DNA from 3 places in the Gluconobacter sp. P5E10 genome. Region 1 is predicted to be linked to each of the others. Evidence: riboswitches for the same ligand, from Rfam matches in the RefSeq annotation. Region 1 holds a riboswitch; each other region holds the start of a gene.

What was found. Region 1 has a riboswitch for cobalamin ahead of metE (5-methyltetrahydropteroyltriglutamate--homocysteine S-methyltransferase). Riboswitches for the same ligand answer to the same signal wherever they lie in the genome.
Region 2: it holds a riboswitch for cobalamin, as region 1 does, so the genes downstream of both, KP707_RS10115 (DUF1636 domain-containing protein) here and metE (5-methyltetrahydropteroyltriglutamate--homocysteine S-methyltransferase) in region 1, are expected to answer to the same signal.
Region 3: it holds a riboswitch for cobalamin, as region 1 does, so the genes downstream of both, KP707_RS09995 (TonB-dependent siderophore receptor) here and metE (5-methyltetrahydropteroyltriglutamate--homocysteine S-methyltransferase) in region 1, are expected to answer to the same signal.

Annotation. Positions count from the first base shown of each region.
Region 1 is NZ_JACRVZ010000001.1:174,217-178,774, reverse strand. Features, by position in the region: gene KP707_RS00705 (HAD family hydrolase) at 1-206, opposite strand, end outside; gene metF (methylenetetrahydrofolate reductase [NAD(P)H]) at 253-1,119, opposite strand; gene KP707_RS00695 (metalloregulator ArsR/SmtB family transcription factor) at 1,149-2,075, opposite strand; cobalamin riboswitch at 2,143-2,347, shown strand; gene metE (5-methyltetrahydropteroyltriglutamate--homocysteine S-methyltransferase) at 2,463-4,558, shown strand, end outside.
Region 2 is NZ_JACRVZ010000004.1:302,854-307,411, reverse strand. Features, by position in the region: gene cobS (adenosylcobinamide-GDP ribazoletransferase) at 1-205, opposite strand, end outside; gene cobT (nicotinate-nucleotide--dimethylbenzimidazole phosphoribosyltransferase) at 202-1,245, opposite strand; gene cobU (bifunctional adenosylcobinamide kinase/adenosylcobinamide-phosphate guanylyltransferase) at 1,291-1,851, shown strand; cobalamin riboswitch at 1,889-2,127, shown strand; gene KP707_RS10115 (DUF1636 domain-containing protein) at 2,248-2,661, shown strand; gene cobW (cobalamin biosynthesis protein CobW) at 2,658-3,710, shown strand; gene cobN (cobaltochelatase subunit CobN) at 3,715-4,558, shown strand, end outside.
Region 3 is NZ_JACRVZ010000004.1:275,132-279,689, forward strand. Features, by position in the region: gene KP707_RS09995 (TonB-dependent siderophore receptor) at 1-1,667, opposite strand, end outside; cobalamin riboswitch at 1,759-1,961, opposite strand; gene KP707_RS10000 (fumarylacetoacetate hydrolase family protein) at 2,115-2,960, shown strand; gene KP707_RS10005 (TonB-dependent siderophore receptor) at 3,263-4,558, shown strand, end outside.

The DNA of each region.
Region 1 (4,558 bases):
GCATCATCAACATCACTGTCGGGAATGATCGCCTGAAACAGCGTCTGAAGCGTCCCACCCTTTGACAGCTGATGCTTCAGGGCGTCTGATGAAGGGCCCTTGTAGCCACTGGCTTCAAAGGCTTCCTTCAGGCTGCGAAGAATGGCCGGCTGCGTTTCCGCCAGAGTACCATCGTAGTCGAGAAGAACGATCGGGAATCTTGTCATTCCCTTTTGTCACCCCGTTTGCGCAGGAAATCCAGCCCTCTCCGATTCAGATCGGACGTCGCCCAAGAAGGCGGCAAAGGGCTGATGCTGTATCTGCATGATTCAACGTATAGAAATGGAATTGCTTCACCCCTTCAGCTTTCAGTGTCTGACAAAGCCGGTCTGCAATCGTAGCCGCGACAAACGCCCGTGCCTGGGGCGTTTCATCCAGCCCCTCAAACAGGTCGCGCATCCACTTCGGCACGTTTGCACCACACATATCGGCAAACTTCCAGGCCTGCGCAGCACTTCCAACCGGAAGAATACCCGGCACGATCGGCCGCTCGATTCCAATGGCCACAGCACGGTCCCGGAAGCGTAGAAATGTGTCTGCTTCGAAGAAGAACTGCGTCAAAGCCCGGTCCGCACCCGCATCAATCTTCGCGCGCAGATGCTCCAGATCCGACTGCGGGCTAAGCGCGGCAGGATGCGTTTCCGGATATGCCGCAACGGAGATTTCGAACGGTGCAATCTCCTTCAATCCGTGCACCAGATCCACAGCCCCCGCGTAGCCTTCCGGGTGAGGCTCATAGACGCCCCCGGCTGACGGCGGCGGATCACCACGCAGGGCCACAATGTGCTTCACACCAGCGTCCCAGTACGCCTGCGCCACGGCATTGACGTCTTCTTTGGAGGCCCCCACGCAGGTCAGATGCCCAGCCGTTGGCGCGCCAGTTTCCCGAACCATGTCTTTCAGCGTGGCCAGGGTGCGGTCCCGTGTTGACCCACCTGCCCCATACGTCACGGACATAAACTGCGGACCAAAAGCAGCTAGCGTTTTTGCGTTTTCCAGCAGCGTGGCGGCTGCCTTTTCCGACTTTGCAGGGAAAAACTCGAACGAAATTGCGGGCAGAGGCCCTTTCTGTGCGGGCATCACGCCAGCTCCTTATTCAATAATTCAGCTTAGTTGGGGCGTTGGCCGAGCCAGAGTTTCACAGTCAGCTCGCCTTCAAGAGCCACTGGTTCTGCGGGAACCAGACCGGCAGCGCGAAACCACGTCGCCATCTGCGCGTCGGTAAATCCAAGCCGAACATGCGCATCCCGTGTGCGAAGTTCTTCCCGATTATGGGAAGCAAAATCGATAATCAGCAATCGACCGTTGGCATCCAGAATCCGCGCGGCTTCCGCAATTACAGCAGCCGGATGCTGTGCATAGTGCAGAACCTGATGCATGACGGCGACATCGGCTGAATGCTCCGGCAACGGAAGGGCCTGAAAGTCCCCCTGCCGCAGATCAGCCTGCTCCAGACCAGCTTCCGCCAGCTTGGTCCGCGCCAATCGCAGCATGGAGGGACTGCGATCAAACCCGATGACTGTCTGGGCGCCGCTTCCCAGCAATTCCATCATACGACCGGTTCCAGTGCCTATATCCACAAGGCGGCCGACCGGAGATGCTGAGAGCGTCTTTACGATCGCTGCTTCGACCTCCTGTTCGGACACATGCAAGGAACGCAATGCGTCCCATTCTGCCGCGTGGGTTTCAAACCAGTCTTCCGCCGCGAGCGCACGAACATCTCGAATGGCCTGCAAGCGAATACGATCCGCACGGATTTCCGCCGGTTCCCGCGCAGTCCATCGATCCAACGCCATAAAGACAGGCTCTAGAAGATCCGGAACGCCCAAAGTCAAAAAGACCCAACTTCCTTCCTTGCGGCGCTCAATCAATCCCGCATCTGCCAGGATCTTCACATGCCGTGACACGCGGGGCTGACTTTGCCCAAGCACCTGCGCCACCTCGCCGATGGACAGTTCCATCTCGCGCAGAAGGGCCAGAATCCGCAGACGGGTCATGTCTGCCAGTGCCTGGAAAATGATGAGGGCCTGTTCCATACGGATTTACATATAAGGAGTTCTTTATATGAGCAAGAGCTATTGACTCTTTTTCAGAACATGCGGCAGTCATAAGGCTTGTCATGGTTCCATGTCGGATGTTCACGCATCCGGCGTGGCTAAGAGGGAAGCCGATGCAAAGCCGGCGCTGCCCCCGCAACTGTCAGCGGCGAGTGCCGATTCCATACAGGCCACTGGATGAAAGTCCGGGAAGGCGGAATCAGCGCGAAGACCCGTAAGCCAGGAGACCTGCCACGGCACATAACATCCTCCGGCGGGGCGTTCCGGACGGGTCACGCATGTCTCCACGCCGCACATTTCCTGTTCGGGGCGTGAACGATCCTGCATGCCCTGCGAGCGCACTGCCACGAACCTGTCGAGGCTTTCATGACCGTCCGCGTCGCAACTCTGGGCTTTCCGCGTATCGGCACCCGCCGTGAACTGAAAACCGCTCTTGAACAGTACTGGGCGGGGAATTCTTCCGCCGATGATCTGCTTTCCACAGCCGCTTCCCTTCGGGCGTCAGCCTGGCAGCGCCAGAAAGACCTCGGCGCAGAGATCATCCCTTCCAACGATTTTTCGCTTTACGATCATGTGCTGGATACATCCGCAATGGTCGGTGCTGTTCCTGCCATTTACGGCAACGTGCAGGGCAAGGTGGACTTGGGAACCTACTTCGCCATGGCGCGCGGCTCCCAAACGACATCCGAAGAGTGTGGCTGCGGGCATGCTCATGACACCCCTCAGGATGTCCCTGCCGCCGAAATGACCAAGTGGTTTGACACGAACTACCATTACCTTGTTCCGCAATTCACAGCAGACCAGACGTTCCGCCTCGCCTCCACAAAAGTGGTGGATGAATATCGTGAAGCCAAGGCGCTTGGGATTGAGACACGCCCTGTTCTGCTCGGCCCTGTCAGTTTCCTGCTTCTGGGAAAATGTGACGGCCCGGCGTTTGATTGCCTTGATCTGCTCCCTACCTTGCTGCCCGTTTATGAACGGGTTCTAAACGCCCTCCGAGCAGAAGGCGCAGATTGGGTTCAGATTGACGAGCCGTGTCTTGTTCTGGATCTGCCGGGAAATGCTGCTACAGCTTTCAAAACGACCTACAATATTTTGACAGCAGCTGTTCCAGACCTGAAACTGATGCTCGCGACGTATTTCGGTGTGCTCGGAGACAATCAGGACATCGCCCTAAGCCTGCCAGTTCACGGCCTGCATGTGGATCTTGTCCGCGCTCCCGACCAGCTTGCATCCATTCTGGAAAAAGCACGACCTGACCTGTTGCTATCTCTGGGCGTAGTGGATGGGCGGAATATCTGGAAGGCCGACCTGAACGCGCTTCTGGACCATCTTGAACCGCTGGCGCGCCAGCGTGACCTGATCCTTGCTCCGTCCTGCTCTCTCCTCCACACACCCATTGATCTGGAACGGGAGACAGATCTGGACGCAGATGTGAAATCGTGGCTCGCATTCGCCGTTCAGAAAATCGAGGAGTTGCACACACTGGCGCGCGCCCTGAATGAAGGCCGGGACGTCGTGCAAGCAACTCTGGCCGAAAACGCTGCGGCTCTTCGGACGCGCCGCTCTTCTGTAAAAATCAACGATCCTGCCGTTCAGGCACGCTCTGCGGATCGCAATCCAGCTCTCGCCCAGCGCCATTCACCCTTCCCCGCGCGCCGTCCGTTGCAACAGGCCAAACTCAAGCTGCCTTTGTATCCGACGACGACAATCGGTTCCTTCCCCCAGACACCTGAAGTCCGCAAAGCCCGTGCGGATCATGCACGAGGAGAGCTCTCTTCTGAGGCTTACGAAGTCTTCCTGCGGGAAGAAACCGCCCGGACTATCCGCTGGCAGGAAGAAATTGATCTTGATGTGCTGGTGCATGGCGAGTTCGAGCGCAATGACATGGTGCAATATTTCGGGGAGCAGCTTTCCGGCTTTGCGTTCACGAAGCACGCCTGGGTGCAGTCCTACGGGTCTCGCTATGTCCGGCCCCCCATCATTTTCGGAGATGTGTCACGCCCAAAAGCCATGACGGTTGAATGGTGGGAATATGCCCAGTCCATCACCAGCCGCCCGATGAAAGGTATGCTGACGGGACCTGTCACGATCCTGAACTGGTCTTTCGTGCGAGACGATCAACCGCGTTCGGAAACGTGCCGACAGATCGCTTTCGCGATCCGGGATGAAGTGTGTGATCTGGAAAAAGCTGGATGCGGCATTATCCAGATTGACGAAGCCGCCTTGCGTGAAGGCCTGCCGCTCCGTCGCGCAGACTGGCAATCCTATCTGGACTGGGCCGTAGAAAGTTTCCGTATTTCAGCCTCAGGTGTGCAGGACGCCACGCAGATCCATACCCATATGTGCTACTCGGAATTCAACGATATCATTGCCGCCATTGGCGCAATGGATGCGGATGTGATTTCGATTGAAACCGCCCGCTCCCGCATGGAACTACTCGATGCGTTCGCAGCTTATCG
Region 2 (4,558 bases), on a different contig from region 1:
CCAGAGGGGGAACACTCAAGGCACTCAGCAGCAAGAACACTGATGCGCTGAGAATACCGATAAGCGCGCCAACCAGGGGCCAGCACCAGACAGACCGCGCCAGAGACCAGTCCTGTCCGCTGACGCGCAGCCATCCCAAGGGAAGGCGGGTCAGCAGGCCCGCACCACAGGCAATGTCTTCTCGAATGGTGCGCCAAAGCCTCATTGAATGGAGACGTCTGATTGGGAAACAGCAGCCTCAGCGAACGTCGCCATACCGTTGTGGCAGGCCAATGCCGCTCTGAGGACGGGAATGGCAACGGCAGACCCAGATCCCTCTCCAAGGCGCAAGCCTAGGTCCAGTATTGGTTTCAGCCTGAGGGCATCTGCCAGCTTTCGGTGACCAGCCTCAGCGGAACAATGCGAGAGCTGTGTGTGGTCGAGTGCTGAGGCAGTCAGTTTGATCAATGGCAGCACGGCTGCGGTACAGACGAAGCCGTCAAGCAGAACCGGGATACGATGGTGTCTGGCGGCCAGAACACTTCCCAGTATGGCGGCCAGTTCGTAACCACCCAGACAACGTGCGGCATGCAAGGGGTCGTTAAGTGACGCCGCGTGCAGACACAGGGCCTCATCAATAACAGAAGCCTTGAGGTTGACGCCCGCCTGATCGAGACCCGTTCCACGTCCTGCCCAGTCCGCGCCTGTGCCCCCCAGAAGCGCTGCGCAAAGTGCGGCGGAGGGGGTTGTGTTGCCAATACCCATTTCGCCTGGGCAAAACAGATCCAGCGCGGGGGATACGGCGGTGTATCCGACCGAGACCGCATCAAGGAATTCGTCTTCGCCCATAGCTGGGGTCGCGGTAAAATCTGCTGTGGCCATTAGATTTCGGACGGGCACAACAGTAAGGTTCGCACCAGCATTCCGGGCAAGCTGATTGATTGCTGCGCCGCCACGCTGGAAATTCGACACCATTTGGGCCGTAACATCCGAAGGCCACGGAGATACCCCCCGGCGGACCACACCATGATTTCCTGCAAAAATCGTTATCTGAACGTGTTCTAGCGTTGGTTTCTGATGGCCTTGCCATTCACCGAGCCAAATGGACAGCTCTTCCAACCGCCCGAGGCTGCCGGGAGGTTTGGTCAGAGTTGCGTCTCGCTCCGCTATCAGGGCGGCGACTTTTGGGTCGGGGTCTGGAAGTGACAGGCAGGCAGTGCGAAGTTCTGCCATGCTGGCGAAAGGGGGCTGACAGGACGAGGGCATGATGTGCGGTGGCATGACAGGTCTTTTGTGCTGTTATCAGGGACCATGCAAGAAGAAGGCGCAGGAGACATTGTGGCACAGACCATCACGCAAACAGGACTACCGGATGTGTCACTGGTCCTCGGGGGCGCCAGGTCAGGAAAAAGCGGGATCGCTGAGGCACTCATCACTGCCCTTCCGGCCCCTTGGGTTTACCTCGCGACCGGTCGGGCTTTTGATGAAGAAATGCAGGCCAGGATAGATTTGCACCGTACCACCCGTGGGAACAAAGGCTGGCGTACAGTTGAAGAGCCGTTTGATATCGCTGGTGTTTTACAGGTCGAGCAGGGTGCGCCGGTTCTGGTTGATTGCCTGACTTTGTGGCTGACAAATCTCATTCTGGAAGATCGTAATGTACACGCCGCGACGAAAGATCTTCTCGAGGCGTTGCAAACACGGAAAGGCCGGACCGTTCTTGTGGGTAACGAGGTAGGGCTCGGAATTGTCCCGGACAATGCCCTGGCTCGTCGTTTCCGCGATGAAGCGGGCCTTCTTCATCAGAAGATCGCCGCAGTCGCCGGAGAAGTGCTGTTTGTGGCGGCGGGTTTGTCTTTGAAAATGAAATGAGCCCATTTCCCGGGCTTTGACACGCTTTCATCCCAGAGATAGGAGAGGGTTTGATGGTTCCTCTGAGAGGAGGATGAAAAGGGAAGCTGGTGCGGCCTTAGAATTAGGTCAAACCCGGCACTGCCCCCGCAACTGTGGACGGTTTTCTGTCCTGCCAGTCTTTCTTTCAGGAAAGGCAGCCACTGGATTTCGATCTGGGAAGGCCCGGTGGGAGAGGAGGTGCTAATGGCGCCTCAGCCGTGAGTCAGGAGACCTGCCATCTGAGCCAAGTGTCATGATCCGGCGGGGTGCCCGGAGTGTGAGGGCGCGCCATCATGTGCGTGTCACTTTCGCGATTGCGAAGGCCTTTCATCGCGCCTTTTGTTATGCCGTTGTGGCTGCAAGAGAGACGAAACCATGGCAGATACCCTGCCTTATCCTGAAACGGGCCAATCATCCGTTTCGCCAGTTTTCCACGTCTGTGTGACGTGTCGTCGCGGTCTACCGGTTGGGAATGACCCTGTTCGGGGGCGACAGCTCTACGATGCCTTGCTTGACCAGGCTGCTGAAGGTGATTTCAGCGTCCAGCCCGTTGAATGTATGGCAGCCTGTAGCCGAGGCTGTATTGCCACGCTTTCCATGCCGGAAAAATGGACTTTTGTTCTAGGTGAACTTGGTCCGGAAAAGCTGTCGGACCTGCTGGCTTACCTTAAGCTTTACCGGGCATCGAAAACCGGAACAGTGATGCCGTCAAAGCGACCTGCATCGCTTTCTGATATGGTTATCGCCCGTCTTCCATCTTCATTGTCTGCTTCACAGGAACTTTCATGATGTCCCAGACTGTTTCAGGCTCCGGTCGCAAGATTCCGGTTACGATCATCACAGGTTTTCTGGGGGCAGGGAAAACAACCCTTCTGCGAAATCTTCTCGCACAGGCTGATGGGCGCCGTATTGCAATCGTCGTGAACGAGTTCGGTTCGCTTGGGATCGACGGTGAAATCCTGCGGTCCTGCGGGATCGAAGGATGTGCTGACGAGGATATCGTCGAACTCACCAACGGATGCCTCTGCTGCACGGTTGCAGACGACTTCATTCCAACCATGGAGGCTCTGATTGATCGCCCTGATCCGCCAGAGCACATCGTGATCGAGACATCTGGCCTTGCGCTGCCCAAGCCTCTTCTCAAGGCATTCAGCTGGCCCGGGATCCGTACCCGCATGACCGTTGATGGTGTGATTACGCTTGTGGACGCACCTGCTGTCGCCGCGGGTCGCTTTGCCGACGATCCGGAAGCTGTTGCTGCACAGCAGGCTGCTGACCCTTCTCTGGATCATGATAATCCGTTGGCTGAAGTCTATGAAGATCAGTTGAATGCGGCAGATCTGATTGTTCTGAACAAGACTGATCTTCTGGATGAAGCCGGGATTGATGCGGTTGAAAAGGGCATTAACGAGGCCGTGCCGCGGAAAGTTATTACGCTGCGCGCAGTAGAGGGACGACTGGACCCCGCTGTTCTGCTGGGAATTGGTGCCGGTGCCGAAGACGACCTTCAGGCGCGCCCGTCCAACCATGATGGCGCAGATGATCACGAACATGATGACTTCGAGAGTTTCGTCGTAGTCCTTCCGGAGCAGAAGAGTGCTGAAGCGTTGCTCAAACGCCTGAGCGAGGTTGCGGGGCAATTCGATATCCTCCGCATGAAAGGCTTTGCAGCGGTGCAGGGTAAAAAATTGCGGTTGGCCGTGCAGGGTGTCGGGACCCGTTTCCGTCATGAATTTGATGTACCTCTCGCAGATGCCGGTCGCGACGGGCGCCTTGTCGTAATTGGCCAGACAGGCCTGGATCGCGCAGCCATCGAAGCCGCATTGCTGGCGGACTGACCTGATGCATCTGCTTGTCCGGGAACGACACGGAATAGACGATCAGGACGTGGCCGAGGATCTCGGTCATGCGCCTGCTGACGTCGTGTTTCTGTCCTTCTCGGATAGCGATCTTCTGGCGCTTGAGCGGGCCTATTCCCGTTTGAATGAGCAGGCCCCGACCGGCGCAGGTTTTTCGCTGCGACTGGTCAGTCTTGCTCGCCTCAGACACCCCATGTCGGTCGATTTATACGTTGAGCAGACCATAGCATCGTCCCGATGCGTCATCGCACGGCTTCTGGGTGGCGTGGATTACTGGCGATATGGGGCGGAAGAACTCCGGAATTTTTGTAGCAGGAACAGCATTCCACTGGCTCTGTTGCCCGGAGATGCCCGTCAGGATGCACGGCTTGAAGAGTGGACCAGCGTCGAAGCAGAAAACCATTCCAGACTTACGGGGTTTCTGAGGGAAGGTGGTCCTGAGAATGCGCGTCGCGCCCTTTTGCTCATGGCTCATCTGGCCGGATATGGAGATGACGTTTCAGGGCAACCCGCGGCGCTCCCCCCGGCTGGAATTTATCGCCAGACGACTGCGGATTTTCCTTTAAGAGCCACAATCGTTTTCTACCGCGTTCACCTTCTGGCTGCCGATACAGCAGCGATTGACAGTCTTGCCGATGAACTGGAAAAGTCCGGGGTCGCGACAGATGTTCTATATGTCGCATCGCTGAAGAACCCGGATGTTGCCGAGTGGATTCAAACCCGCCTGATTGAAACTCAGCCAGACATTATTCTGAACGCGACCTTCTTTTCTGCGCGCGGAAAAGAGGGGGCATCTCCTCTTGATGTTGCTGCTGTTCCGGTTCTTC
Region 3 (4,558 bases), on a different contig from region 1:
GAGCCCTTGGCGCCGATTTCTCCCTGCCTGGACTGACTCAGGCGTGAAAACTGCCCTTTATTAACCAGGAAGATATTGGAGCCCGGCGGATCTTCAGCCGTTGTGTACACGCCGTAGAGGCTGATGTTATCTGTCAGATCATAAACAGGGCCAATCCTGAAGTTGGCAGGATTGTAGTTCCCCTTGAAGCTGGTCGCAGGATTGAACGCACCGGACTGGCTATAATTCTGACGGTCCAGTTTCAGCCAGTCATAGCGAAATCCACCCACTACACGCAGATCGTCCCGCACCGTCAGGACGTCTTCCATGAAGATACCTGCGTCCACCATGGTTGTGGGAGATTTCGTATACGGATATTCCCCCGCAAAACTCCCCACGGCCGTGCTCTCAGGACTACTCAGAGAAACACTGTCCGCATATGTCGCGTCCGGAAAACCACGGTTCCGGATGAGCCGCACATAATACGCGTCTCCACCGACAACCAGACGGTTCTTCATTCCGAAAACATGAAAATCAAACTGACCATCCAGCGTGTCACCCACCTGATGCTGGTTCATATAAACATAGAACCGATCCCGGCCGACCCGACCGGGTGCAATGGCATTTCCCGCTGCGTCCGTCTGCCCGGCTGAACCGATATAGCTATAGGATTCAGCGTTATTCCAGTTGCGCTTGGCGTAAAGGACATAGGTTTTATTGTGGAACGTCATGTTCTCCGTTGGCTGCCACGTCAGATGAAGCGTCGGGGTCACATTAACCGAGCCAGCTTTTGCATCCTTGGCATTGTAATACCGCCAGAGCGATGATCGACTTACGCCTAATCCCTTGGAAGACGATAGCAGGCCGCCCACACCATCATGGACCTGAGCCAGCGGGACCAAAGGGGTTCCATAGTACGTCGACAAGCGATCTGTCAGATAGTCGACGCCAAAGCGGGCTGTAAATTTCTTCGAAGGGTGCCAGAGCAACGTTGTCGTGAAATCGTTGCTGTGTGGGTCTGCGCCAGCAACGTATCCATCAGACGAGGTACGACTGAAATCACTTCGAATGGCCAAAGTGTCAGTAATGGGAACCGAACCGCCAACACCAGCATTCCATGTATTGAAACTGCCATAAGATACCAGAGCATTAGCATGCGGCCCATCAAACGCAGGGTCACGCGTTCGCATGTCCACCGTGCCGCCAACAGCGCCCTGCCCGTACAGAACAGACGACGGCCCCTTGAGAACCTGAACGCTCTCAAGATTAAAGCTGTTGAGCGGACGGTTCACCATCGTGGTCGGGCCGTAATAAATGCCATCTCGCAGGATCAGAACCTGATTCCCGCTGAAGCCGCGCATCATCATCTGCGCCGGACTTCCTGGAGATCCACCGGAAGAAACACCCGGTGCACTGTCTGCGGAGTCTTCAGCGTGCGCATAACCGCGCTGTTCCATCACGCTGCGCTGAATCACATTGATTGTCGCAGGATTATGTTGAACCGTCAGCCCAAGTCTGCCCCCGATAACAGCACTATCCTTCAGCGGCTGCGCCCGACCGTGCGCCGTAATGTGTTCTTCTTTCGCTTTGGCTGCCGCCTTCCTGACGTCTTCTGCCTGGGCGAACGCAGGCTGAAAAACGGTCAATGCCGCGACGGGCAACACACCGACAAAACTGATTTTCCTCATGGATAACGCAAACTTCACTCAACAATGCGTCACTACGATGAGCAGGATGAACCATCCTGCTGCGTCCGGTGCACCCCGCCCTTTCGCTTCGTCCATGACCATTTTCGATGGCAGGTCTCCTGGCTTGCGGATCATCGGCAGATCGCGAGCCTTCCCAAGGCTGACGCCCCAGTGGCCGGGTTCCCGGAACCCATCGTGATCAGCCTCACCGCTTACAGTTGCGGGGGCAGCCGCAGCATTTCACTGCGTTCCCTTTTCATCCCCTTCCGGGGAACCATCATTGAGCAGGGGCATAACCGAAACTCCCATATAGTCAAACACGTATGTTATAACATATCAATAACTGAAGTTATCAATTTGAACAATGGAGGCGCCTCGATCCTTGGAAGAGAAACCAAAACATGCCTAACCTCATGCTTCCCCACTCTGGACAGAAAGTGTCGCAGGATGAAGCTCTGTCGTTTTGGTCCCTTGGATCAGGAAACACCTGGACTCATTGATGACACTGGCATCCTGAGAAGCCTCGCAGGGGTTCTACCTGATATTACGGCTGCCGATCTCTCTCCGGATAAGCTGGACGCCTTACGGGCCATTAATCCGAACACTCTTCCTGTCGTTTCAGAAGCACCACGCTACGGTATTCCGTTCTCAGGTGCCGGAAAGTACATCTGCATTGGCCTGAACTATCGGGATCATGCCGAGGAAGCAGGCCTTCCCCTCCCCTCAGAGCCAATCGTCTTCATGAAAGCCATCTCTGCCCTGACGGGTCCGAGCGATGGTATTCTGGTCCCCCAACATGCCACCAAATTGGACTGGGAAGTCGAACTCGCAGTCATTATTGGCACCAAAGCGTCCTACGTCTCCCCGGAGAAGGCCTTGGAGCATGTTGCGGGATATTGTGTCGCCAATGATGTCTCTGAACGCTCATTTCAGATGCAGACAAGCCAATGGGACAAAGGCAAAGGCTGCGACACATTCGGGCCTTTGGGACCATGGCTTGTGACGACCGATGAAATCGCCGATCCGCAAGCACTCTCCATGCGGTTAGATGTCAACGGACACCGTCGGCAGGCCGGGCATACCTCCAACATGATCTTTGACGTCCGCAGCATCATTTCACATGTCAGCCATTACATGACCCTGATGCCGGGCGATATCATTGCCACAGGAACACCTGCCGGCGTCGGAATGGGCATCAAGCCTCACCCAGTCTATCTCGAACCAGGAGATGTCGTAGAGCTGGAAATCGAAGGGCTTGGAATTCAAAGGCAGACCGTGAAGGCCAGTTCTTAGCTGATTCGACAGGAAAAGGTCTCTTACGAAGCGATTCTTAAAAAAAACACTCATTTTCATAATTATTTTTTTGTAGGAACCACTTGCCCGCTCAACATCGCAGGAATGCTGCCTACAATGTAACAACTGCGAAGGTGCGTGAATTAAAGATTGAAGTTTCTGAGAATGAATATCATTTGTAACTTTAGAAATACGGGAAAGTCAGCTGAAATTCTCGTGAAAATTCATTTTCCAGGAGGCAGTTAGCCCTTTCCATGAGACTTCCAGCGTCGAACGTTCCTCAACGTACACATCTAGGCCCAATGCTTTTTACAGCACTTTTGCTGTCAGGTACGTGGAATGGCGCCTTTGCCGCGACCACTGATGACGTATCTCCAGAAGTTCGTAAGAAATCAGCTTCAACGACCGGTCTTAAAGAGGAACGTTCCGCTTCACCAAAATCGCAGAGCACGCAACAGAAACACGCGTCACAAGAAGATGAGACCCCCGGCAGCATTGAGCAGCTTCTGGTGCAGGGTCATCGCCGCAACGCCTCTACGGATGGTACCGGCACTTATACGGTCTCTGCGGTCTCTACGACGAAAATGCTCCTCAAACCGCTGGACGTTCCACAATCCATCTCGGTCCTCAGCAGCCAGCAAATGAAAGACCAGAACCTCAATACGGTTGATGCTGCGCTCAAACAGGTCGCGGGCGTGAACGTCAATATGTATGGCGACGGAACGGGCGGATACACTGCCCGCGGCTTCTCGTTACAGGCCCAGTATGACGGTGTCCCGTCCATGAGTGGGCTGACTTTAAGCCAGCAGTATGATCTGGCCATCTACGATCGTATTGAAGTCCTGCGTGGACCAGACGGCATGCTTCAGGGCTCCAGCACACCCGGCGGGAGTGTCAATTTCGTCCATAAGCGCCCGACCGATGACTTTCAGGGCAATGCGTCGTTCTCGGCTGGCTCATGGAACAATTACCATGCCACCCTTGATGTCGGCGGCCCTCTCGCGCACTCGAAAATTGTCTCAGCACGACTTGTCGTCGCAGGCACCGACCGCAACCAGTTCTACAACAATGCCTATGATCGTCGCTGGACGATTTATGGCGTCACAGATGTGCACTTAACGCGGCATGACACCCTGACAGTCTCCGTGACGTCTCAAAGTAACGATACAACCCGTTATATGGGGCTTCCCCGTGCCAGTAATGGCGCGGATCTGAATCTGCCGACGAGCACGTTGGTGGGGGCCAACTGGGGCAAATCCGAAGTCCCGATGACTGAAGTTGAAGCACAACTGGAGCATCTTTTCTCTCATGGCTGGCGCGGGCGCCTCAACTACCGTCACCGAACCGCAGCCACCACACTCCAATACGCTTATCTCAACGCGTATAACGCGTCCGCAAAGACTGGCAATTTCGTCGCAGCCAATACACGGTATGACGAGACGAATGATGGCCTGGACGCCTACGTCACCGGGCCGCTTCATCTTTTTGGACAGAAACACGTTCTGATGGTGGGAGCGAACTACGATCGCTATCTTTATGAAGGCGGCGGTGCCAGTGCAAACTCCCGGACCTACACGGCGCTCGCCGGTATCCCAATC